3 regions of the Priestia sp. 10L35 genome follow, and region 2 is predicted to be linked to each of the others. Evidence: predicted binding sites of a transcription regulator. Region 2 holds the regulator's gene; each other region holds the start of a gene.

Region 1 (3,289 bases), on a different contig from region 2:
TTTGCTTTTCGTATGCATCAGGTTCAATATGAACAAGCGTATCTTTAATTTGATGCTCATCGTTCATCATATGTTCAATTTGATCGGCAATTTCATGGCTTTTGATAACATTTAAATGGGGATCTACTTTAACAGTTACATCAATCACGACTTGATTACCAAGCTTGCGCGCTTTCACATCTTCTACTTCTTTTACACCTTCTACAAGCTCGATGCTTTCTTTGTAGTGCCCTAACTTTTCTTCATCAAATCCGTCCGTTAAGGAATGAGCCGCTTCTTTAAAAATCTCAATGGCTGTTTTACAAATAATAATTCCCACAGCAAAAGCAGCTACCACATCCAGCCATGGCAAGCCGAATTGGGAGCCGAAAATTCCCACAACAGCCCCTATACTCACAAGTGCATCAGACAAATTATCTTTAGCAACCGCATATAAAGACTGGCTATCAAGTTTTTTAGCAAGCTTAATATTATATCGGTAAACACCACCCATAATAGCAGCCGCTCCAAGACCTACCCAAGCAGCCAGTAAATTAGGAGCTTCAGATTTGTCCATAAATAATGACTGACCCGCATCAACCAATACTTCTAGTCCGATGACCATCATAATAAAAGAAGCAATAAGTGAAGAAATATGTTCCGCTCTGGAATGTCCATAGGGATGATCATTATCACGAGGTTTTTTAGAGATTTTTAAGCCGACCAAGACGGCAATCGATGCAATAATATCTGTAACATTATTAAGACCGTCGGCTTTTAATGCAGAGGAAGCGGTGACACCCGCAATGATAAGTTTACATGTTGATAAAAAGATATATGATAAGATACTAACCCAAGCGCCTTTTTGGGCTTGCTCATAGTAGTTCTCCATCCCTTCCACTCCTTTATTCAAAATAAGCAAACTTAGTGTAACAAATGGATTTCGTGTGGGTCTATAGAAACATTATTGGCTGCTAACATACAAATAGAGAATGTTAAACTCTTTAGCTTTCTGCAAAACAAGTTGCCTTTACTCAACACTTTAAACGTTTAAGATCTTTCTAAATGTGGCACTTCATGTAGAAGGACATTTTTTAAAATCGCCCTGTAAAATTGTTTACTATTTTTTAAAGGGTGTGATTTTTATCACAGCTGAAGCAATTTATTCTTGTTACACTAACATTGTGAAAAACATCACAAAATAAAATTCAAAGGATGATACAAATGAAAACACAATTCACACCAAAAACACGAAAAGTTGCTGTTATCGGAACTGGTTTTGTTGGCTCAAGCTACGCTTTTTCAATGGTGAATCAAGGTATTGCCAATGAATTAGTGTTAATCGATATGAACAAAGAAAAAGCAGAAGGTGAAGCACGTGATATCAATCATGGAATGCCATTTGCCACACCGATGAAAATCTGGGCTGGAGATTATAAAGACTGTGCTGACGCTGATTTAGTAGTTATTACAGCGGGCGCTAATCAAGCTCCAGGGGAAACACGCTTAGATCTAGTTGAAAAAAACGTTAAAATTTTTGAATGCATTGTAAAAGATATTATGAACAGCGGATTTGACGGCATCATTTTAGTGGCAACAAATCCAGTTGATATTCTCGCACACGTTACACAAAAAGTATCAGGATTACCAAACGAACGGGTAATTGGTTCAGGAACGATTCTTGACACAGCTCGTTTCCGCTACTTGTTAAGCGACTATTTCGAAGTAGATTCTCGCAACGTCCACGCTTATATTATGGGGGAACATGGAGATACGGAATTTCCTGTTTGGAGCCACGCGCAAATTGGCGGTGTGAAGCTCGAACATTTTATCAATACTGCCGCTATTGAAAAAGAACCGGATATGCAGCATCTATTCGAACAAACCCGCGATGCGGCTTACCATATTATTAATCGAAAAGGAGCGACTTATTACGGAATTGCAATGGGGCTTGTACGCATTACCAAGGCTATTTTAGATGATGAAAATTCTATTTTAACAGTATCTGCTTTATTAGAAGGACAATATGGTATTTCTGATGTGTATATCGGCGTACCAGCTATCATTAATAAAAACGGCGTGCGTCAAATTATTGAATTGAATTTAACCCCTCACGAACAGCAGCAGCTCGAGCACTCTGCTAGCATACTTAAGCAAACTCGCGACAGAGCTTTTGTGTAACATCTAAAGATTTTTGCGGGGGACTCTCCCGCTCCCTTGTTTTAAATATGTAGTAGAGGTGTATGAATATGACGTGGACTCAGGTATATAATCCGTTAGATAATATTTGGCTTTCTGCACTAATTGCACTCATCCCCATTATCTTTTTCTTTATTGCTTTAACTCTTTTGAAATTAAAAGGACATATTGCTGCTGGTATTACGGTGCTTCTTTCTATGATTATTGCTATTTATTTTTATGATATGCCTGCCTCAATGATCTTAGGAGCCACAGGCTATGGGTTTCTGTATGCACTTTGGCCCATCAGCTATATTATTATCGGAGCGGTGTTCTTATACAAGCTAACTGTCAAAAGCGGACAGTTTACTACCATCAGACAATCTATTATTTCAATAACGGATGACCCCCGCTTGCAAATGCTGCTTGTTGCTTTTTCCTTTAATGCTTTTTTAGAAGGGGCAGCGGGATTTGGAGCTCCAATTGCCATTACAGCAGCGCTTCTAGTTGGACTTGGGTTCAAACCATTAAAAGCAGCGGCGCTATGTTTAATTGCTAATACAGCTTCAGGAGCGTTTGGCGCCATGGGGATTCCTGTTATTGTCGCAGGACAAGTATCTGGCATAGATCCAAAAGAAATTGCTCATTTTCTTGGCACGCAGCTTCCGATTATTTCTTTTCTTATCCCTTTTTTACTTGTCTTTATTATGGATGGGATAAAAGGATTAAAAGACGTATGGAAAGCAACGAGCATCACAGCCGTTTCCTATGCACTGACACAGTATTTAACTGTTACATACATCGGCCCTGAACTTCCAAATATCACATCTTCTATTGTGAGTTTACTTGCTCTTGCTTTTTATATTAAACGAACAAGCCCGGCAGCAGCTAAAAGCTTCAGCCTGTCACCAAAACAGATTTTAAAGGCTTGGTCTCCTTTTATTCTATTAACGATACTCGTTACGGCTTGGAGCATTTCTTTTGTCAAAAAAATGCTTGAACATATGAACCTGCTTATTAACGTCCCATTTTTACACAATCACGTAATTAAAGCAGCGCCTTTAGTAAAAGATCCTACGCCTTACGCTGCTATCTTAAAAATAGACGTATTTGCAGCAACAGGTACAGCAAT
Region 2 (3,289 bases):
TAGTTTATCCACAATACCTTTTAATAACGTAGATTTCCCAACTCCATTAGGACCAACCAACGCAAGGCTTTCACCTTTTTTAATCCGAAGGTTTGCGTCTTGGACGACATATTTGTTTTCATCATATCCGATGGACACGTTTTCGAGATTTAAGACTTCATTTCCGCTTTGACGCTCAATTTCAAACGAAAAACTAGCTGATTTTTCGCCTTCGTTAGGTCGATTTATTAACTCCATTCGATCGAGCTGCTTACGTCTGCTTTGCGCACGTTTTGTAGTCGATGCGCGGGCGATGTTTCGTTGAATAAAATCATTCAGTTTTGCGACTTCATCTTGCTGCTTTTCGTACTGACGCAACTCTTTTTCATATCGCTCTGCTTTTTGTACAAGGTATTTAGAGTAGTTGCCCGTGTACTTGACCGTTGTTTTTTGTGTGACTTCATACACTTGATTTACGACCTTATCAAGGAAGTAACGATCGTGTGAAACAATTAAAATAGCTCCTTCATACCCTTGCAGAAACTGTTCCAGCCATGCTAAAGTTTCAATATCTAAGTGGTTGGTAGGCTCATCCAGAATAAGCAAGTCTGGCTTTGTTAAAAGCAGTTTTGCAAGAGCCAAGCGCGTTTTTTGTCCACCGCTCAAGGAGGAAATAGGGGTGCTATAGTCAAAGTTTGAGAAACGGAAACCGTGAAGAATAGATCGTGTATCCGCTTCATATTGATAGCCGCCTAAATCTTTGAACGTTACTTGAAGCTGATCGTACTCTTTGGTTAGTTTTTCGTATTGAACTGAATCATTAAAAATGTCTGGATCGCCCATCTTCGTTTCAAGCGTACGTAATTCTTTTTCCATCTTCTTTAACGGAGCAAAGACTGTCATCATTTCTTCCCATATGGAGAGTGTTGACTCAAGAACTGTATCTTGTCCCATATAATCAATGGAAACACCTTTAGGTTTAATAATTTCTCCGCTGTCATAAGAAAGCTGCTCAGCAATAATTTTTAATAAAGTTGATTTACCTGCACCGTTTCGTCCCACTAGGGCAATGCGGTCTTTTGATTGTACTTCTAACTTTATATTCGATAAAATGGGTTCTGCCCCATAGTATTTTGTAATACCGTTCAATTGTAGAATAATCATTTTTTCACCTCTAGTAGTATATCCATAGTGTATTTTAACATATTTTCAACTACAAGTTCTTCCTACAAGCGTTTGTAATTTGTAGAGGGACAAGAACAAATGATGAAGCGAATGTTTTGATTCATGAAATAAAATGATTTTACCTGCACATTTTATACAGGATACTATGTTAAAATAAGAGATAAGTGCATCTCTGAACTTATATATGATGGATGTAGAAAATCCGTCATGACTAACAAACGGATCCTTTGAAGGGCTAATTGCTTCGTTCTAGCTACCGACTTTAAGTATTCCTGGATAGACAAAAGGCGTCGGGGTGTGAAGCGGAGTATATATAAAACAAGAGAAAAGAGAGAGAATTGGAAGCGCTACCTCAAGGCGGTTGAGGCTTTGTGAAAGGTAATGCAATATGACTTGAAAATGTTAGTAATGACATACATGAACTGAGGGGGTACAACGTGAACACTGAACAATTAAAAATACCACAAGCAACGGCTAAACGATTGCCGCTTTATTATCGTTTTTTAAAAAACTTGCATGCTTCTGGTAAACAGCGTGTTTCGTCAGCGGAGTTAAGTGAGGCAGTGAAAGTTGATTCTGCTACTATTCGCCGGGATTTTTCTTACTTTGGAGCATTAGGGAAAAAGGGATACGGCTACAATGTGAATTATTTACTTACATTTTTCCGTAAAACGTTAGACCAAGATGAAGTAACGAAAGTAGCACTGATTGGCGTAGGGAATCTGGGAACGGCCTTTTTAAATTATAATTTTATTAAAAATAATAACACCAAAATTGAGTGCGCTTTTGATGTGATAGAAGATAAAGTCGGTACAAAAGTAGGCGACGTGCCGGTTTATCACCTTGACCAATTGGAAGATTATATGAGTGATGATATCTCAGTGGCGATTTTAACCGTTCCTGCCACTGTGGCTCAGCAAATTACCGATCGTTTAGTGAGTTGCGGAATTAAAGGGATTCTAAACTTCACTCCTGCACGCTTAAACGTACCGGATGAGATTCGACTGCATCATATTGATCTGGCTGTAGAATTACAGTCGCTTGTCTACTTTTTGAAAAATTATCCTGTTGAATAAGATGGACTGTGTTACGATTTCCTTAAGTCTAAATTAATAAGGAGAGTGGGAATATGGGGATTGGAGCAGGCAGTTGGATTATTATTGCGATTGTAGCACTGCTTATTTTTGGACCGAAACGGTTACCGGAGCTAGGAAGATCAGTCGGGCAAACGCTTAGAGAGTTTAAGCATGCCGCTAGCGGTGCCTCAGAAGATCGTGAAAAAGATAAACAGCGTCAAGTAGATGACAAAGAGTAAAAGGGTGATCATAGTATGACCGAACAAGAAATGTCAATATATGATCATATAGGAGAGCTGCGAAAGCGCATTTTAATTGTTTTATTTTTCTTTGTCATTGCCACAATTGGCGGCTTTTTTATAGCGGATAAGGTTATTGTCTATTTACAGCATGCTGATGAGGCAAAAAATTTAACGATGAATGCATTTAGGCTAACAGATCCAGTTAAGATTTATATGCAGTTTGCTGTTATTATCGGCTGTGTACTTGCAGCTCCTGTTGCACTGTATCAACTTTGGGCATTTATTAGTCCTGGTTTATATGAAAAAGAGCGTAAGGTAACGCTTGGATATATTCCTGTTTCCATTTTTCTCTTTATCGGCGGTGTCTCTTTTTCTTATTTTGTGTTGTTTCCATTTGTCGTCGATTTTATGACGCGCGTTTCTGATGAGCTGAATGTAAACCAAGTGATTGGCATTAATGAATACTTTTCTTTTTTAATGCAGCTCACACTGCCTTTTGGCCTGTTGTTTCAGCTTCCTGTTGTCGTCATGTTTTTGACGCGATTAGGTATTATCACGCCTATGTTTTTATCTCAAATTCGAAAGTATGCCTATTTCGTACTGCTAGTTATTGCCGCACTTATTACACCACCAGAATTGCTCTCGCACATGATGGTGACAGTGCCGCTCTTAATTTTGTATGAAATCAGCATCATTATTTCCCGCATTTCGTATCGCAAAGTGTTAAAGGCAAGGGCAGAGCAAGAAAGAGAAGATGTTAGTATGTAAAAAAACCACTGAAACAGTGGTTTTTTTATTTAGATGAAT
Region 3 (3,289 bases), on a different contig from region 2:
ATTTCATTTTTTATTCATATCAAGCAGAGGGTGTTTCAAGGCATCCTCTGCTTTTCTATTTATAACTAGAAACGGGGCTGTTTATCTATGTTAAGATAAATGTAGATTATTGTTGTAAAGTGGATAGAACTAGAATGAAATAAATCAAATAGATAGGGTGTACACATGAGAAAAGAAGTACAAGTTATAGCCAAAGAAGCTTTTATTAAAAAAGTGAACAAGGGTTATCCACTCATTGAAAAAGATGCGCTTGTTGATGGTCATAAACTGCAAGAAGAAGGGGTTATTATTAACTTAGTCACTCCCAAGAATCAATTTTTAGCCAAAGGCTATTATGGAAAACAAAACAAAGGCTACGGATGGATTCTTACGAAGAAGAAAAATGAGCAAATTGACGCGGCGTTTTTTGCTAGAAAAATTCAGCAAGCTATTTCGTCTCGTCATGACTTTTATGCGTCTGAAGACACAACTGCTTTTCGCGTATTTAATAGTGAAGGTGACGGAATCGGCGGCTTGATTATTGATTATTATGACGGATATTACGTCATGAGTTGGTATAGTGAAGGAATTTATCAATTTAAAGAATACGTCATTGAAGCCTTAAAGTCTGCGCCTAACTTTAAAGGGCTGTACCAGAAAAAACGTTTTAACGTAAAGGGGCAGTATATTGAAGAAGATGATTTTGTAGCAGGGGATAAAGGTGAATTTCCTTTAATTGTAAAAGAAAATGGTATTCGTTTTGCCGTTTACTTAAATGACGGAGCGATGGTGGGAGTCTTTTTAGATCAGCGAGACGTCCGTAAAACGATTCGAGATAAATATGCAAAAGGAAAGACCGTGCTAAATATGTTTTCGTATACAGGCGCATTTTCAGTGGCGGCCGCTCTTGGAGGAGCTGCGAAAACAACAAGTGTCGATTTAGCCAATCGCAGCTTGGCTAAAACAATTGAGCAATTTAGTGTAAATGGAATTGATCACGAAGCACAGGACATTATCGTAGAAGATGTTTTCAAGTATTTTAAATATGCGGTCAAGAAGAACATGACCTTCGATCTTGTGGTGCTAGATCCGCCGAGCTTTGCCAAGTCGAAAAAGCATACGTTCAGCGCGGCAAAAGACTACAAAGATTTATTAAAAGAAGCCATTGCTCTTACAAAGCCAAATGGTGTCATTGTAGCATCTACGAACGCAAGCAATTTTGATATGAAAAAATTCCATTCGTTTATTGAAAAAGCTTTTAATGAAAAAGGAGAACAGTACAAAATGATGGAGCAGTTCGCTCTTCCAGCTGATTTTAAAACAATAAAAGAATTTAAGTCAGGTAATTATTTAAAAGTCGTGTTTATTCAAAAAGTAAATCGCTAAATGCAAGGCTGCATGATGAATTCATGCAGTTTATTTATTTTTAAAAAAATAACGCTTACAAGCTATTTTGAAGGGAATAAAATGAAGGTAAGAGATAAATATTGTCAATATATATGATAAAATAATAAAGGAATTATGCTCAACACTTCACAATTTTACAATATCATCCTTACGAAACGTATTTTTACAATTATTTTATTTTAAATGGGATAAGTATTGAGTACGAAGTGGAAAGAGCATACTATTACTATTATTTAAAAACATGAAAGGAGAAAGATTATGGCTGAAACAACAAAAAAGCCTGCCGGCGAAGTGAAATTTATTCCTTTATTAATTTGTCTGGCAATCGGACTTATTTTATGGTTTATTACACCTCCGTCCGGACTTGATTTGAAGGCTTGGCACTTATTCGCTATTTTTGTGGCTACTATCGTAGGGCTTATCATTAAACCATTGCCATTGGGCAGTGTAGCTATTTTATCTTTAACCATTATTGTATTAACTAATACATTAACACTTGAACAATCGCTCAGCGGTTTTCAAAATACGACGATTTGGTTAATCGTTATTGCATTCTTTATTTCTAGAGGTTTTATTAAGACTGGTCTAGGAACAAGGGTTGCCTATATCTTCGTTCGTTTGTTCGGTAAAAAGACGTTGGGACTATCGTATTCTCTTATCGTAAGTGACTTACTTTTATCACCTGCAATGCCGTCTAATACAGCACGAGCTGGAGGAATTATTCTTCCAATCATTCGTTCTTTATCCGAAACATACGGATCGAGAACTGGTGACGGTACGGAGCGCAGAGTCGGTGCTTTCTTAACAAAAGTATCGTTTCAAGGAGATATGATCACATCCGCTATGTTCGTAACAGCAATGGCGGCCAATCCTCTTGCGGTTAAAATGACGGAACAAATTACAGGCAAAACTATTTCATGGGTTGGCTGGGCAGCGGCTGCAATCGTACCTGGAATTATTAGTTTAATCGTTATTCCGCTCGTTATTTATAAGCTGTATCCGCCAGAATTAAAAGAAACGCCGGAAGCATCTGAAATTGCAGCAAAAAAACTAAATGAAATGGGTCCGCTAAAGAAAGAAGAATGGTACATGATTGGCGTATTTTTACTTCTTCTTGTGCTGTGGATTTTTGGCGCTAATTTAAATATTAATGCAACAACAACTGCTTTTATTGGTCTATGTGCGCTGCTTTTAACGCAAGTGTTAAGCTGGTCGGACATCAAAAAAGAACAGGGAGCATGGGATACATTAGTCTGGTTTGCTGTTTTGGTTATGATGGCAACTTTCTTAAATGATCTAGGCATGATTCCTTGGTTCAGTGATCTGATGAAAGGCACTGTTAGCCATATGTCTTGGATGACGGCGTTGATTGTATTAGCTATTGCATATTTTTATTCTCACTACTTTTTTGCGAGTAACACGGCTCACGTCAGCGCTATGTACGCAGCATTTTTATCTGTCATCGTGGCCGCTGGTGCGCCTCCGTTACTGTCAGCATTAATTTTAGCGTTCTTTAGCAATTTATTTGGCTGTTTAACTCACTACGGAAGTGGACCGGCACCGGTGTTCTTCGGTAGTGGATATGTAACGCAGCAAAAATGGTGGTCGCTCGGCTTTTTAATTTCAATTATTCATATTATCATTTGGATTGGAATTGGCGGCTTGTGGTGGAAACTGCTAGGTCTATGGTAAAAAAACAGTGGCGCAGGCCACTGTTTTTTTTATGCTTCAGCCCAAACGGATACAGAGCCGCCATTTACAGGGAACTGTCCGTAGCCATCTTCTTCAATCACAACTTGGTCCTCTCGGTTGTTTGTGAAGTCAATCCACGTTTGTCCACTTCGGTGTTCGCCGACGAACATTCTCTTTTCGCCATCTTCACCGTTTGACATCACCACAGCGC

Evidence for each region. Region 2 encodes Rex, which represses fermentation and respiration genes when NADH is low (regulators of the CRP and FNR family bind a similar motif). Its sites were predicted from a motif close to TTGTGAAATATTTCACAA; they were not measured.
Region 1: the regulator Rex is predicted to act here: its motif matches at 1,162-1,179, upstream of AC1DEF_RS24535 (L-lactate dehydrogenase).
Region 3: the regulator Rex is predicted to act here: its motif matches at 1,501-1,518, upstream of AC1DEF_RS20555 (anion permease).

What each region holds. Positions count from the first base shown of each region.
Region 1 is NZ_JBFTKA010000009.1:89,564-92,852, forward strand. Features, by position in the region: gene AC1DEF_RS24530 (cation diffusion facilitator family transporter) at 1-871, opposite strand, end outside; gene AC1DEF_RS24535 (L-lactate dehydrogenase) at 1,204-2,160, shown strand; gene AC1DEF_RS24540 (lactate permease LctP family transporter) at 2,223-3,289, shown strand, end outside.
Region 2 is NZ_JBFTKA010000022.1:4,137-7,425, forward strand. Features, by position in the region: gene AC1DEF_RS28115 (ABC-F family ATP-binding cassette domain-containing protein) at 1-1,143, opposite strand, end outside; gene AC1DEF_RS28120 (redox-sensing transcriptional repressor Rex) at 1,602-2,240, shown strand; gene tatA (twin-arginine translocase TatA/TatE family subunit) at 2,294-2,479, shown strand; gene tatC (twin-arginine translocase subunit TatC) at 2,495-3,250, shown strand; gene AC1DEF_RS28135 (YdiK family protein) at 3,276-3,289, opposite strand, start outside.
Region 3 is NZ_JBFTKA010000006.1:43,679-46,967, forward strand. Features, by position in the region: gene AC1DEF_RS20550 (class I SAM-dependent rRNA methyltransferase) at 166-1,365, shown strand; gene AC1DEF_RS20555 (anion permease) at 1,645-3,078, shown strand; gene AC1DEF_RS20560 (alpha-amylase) at 3,108-3,289, opposite strand, start outside.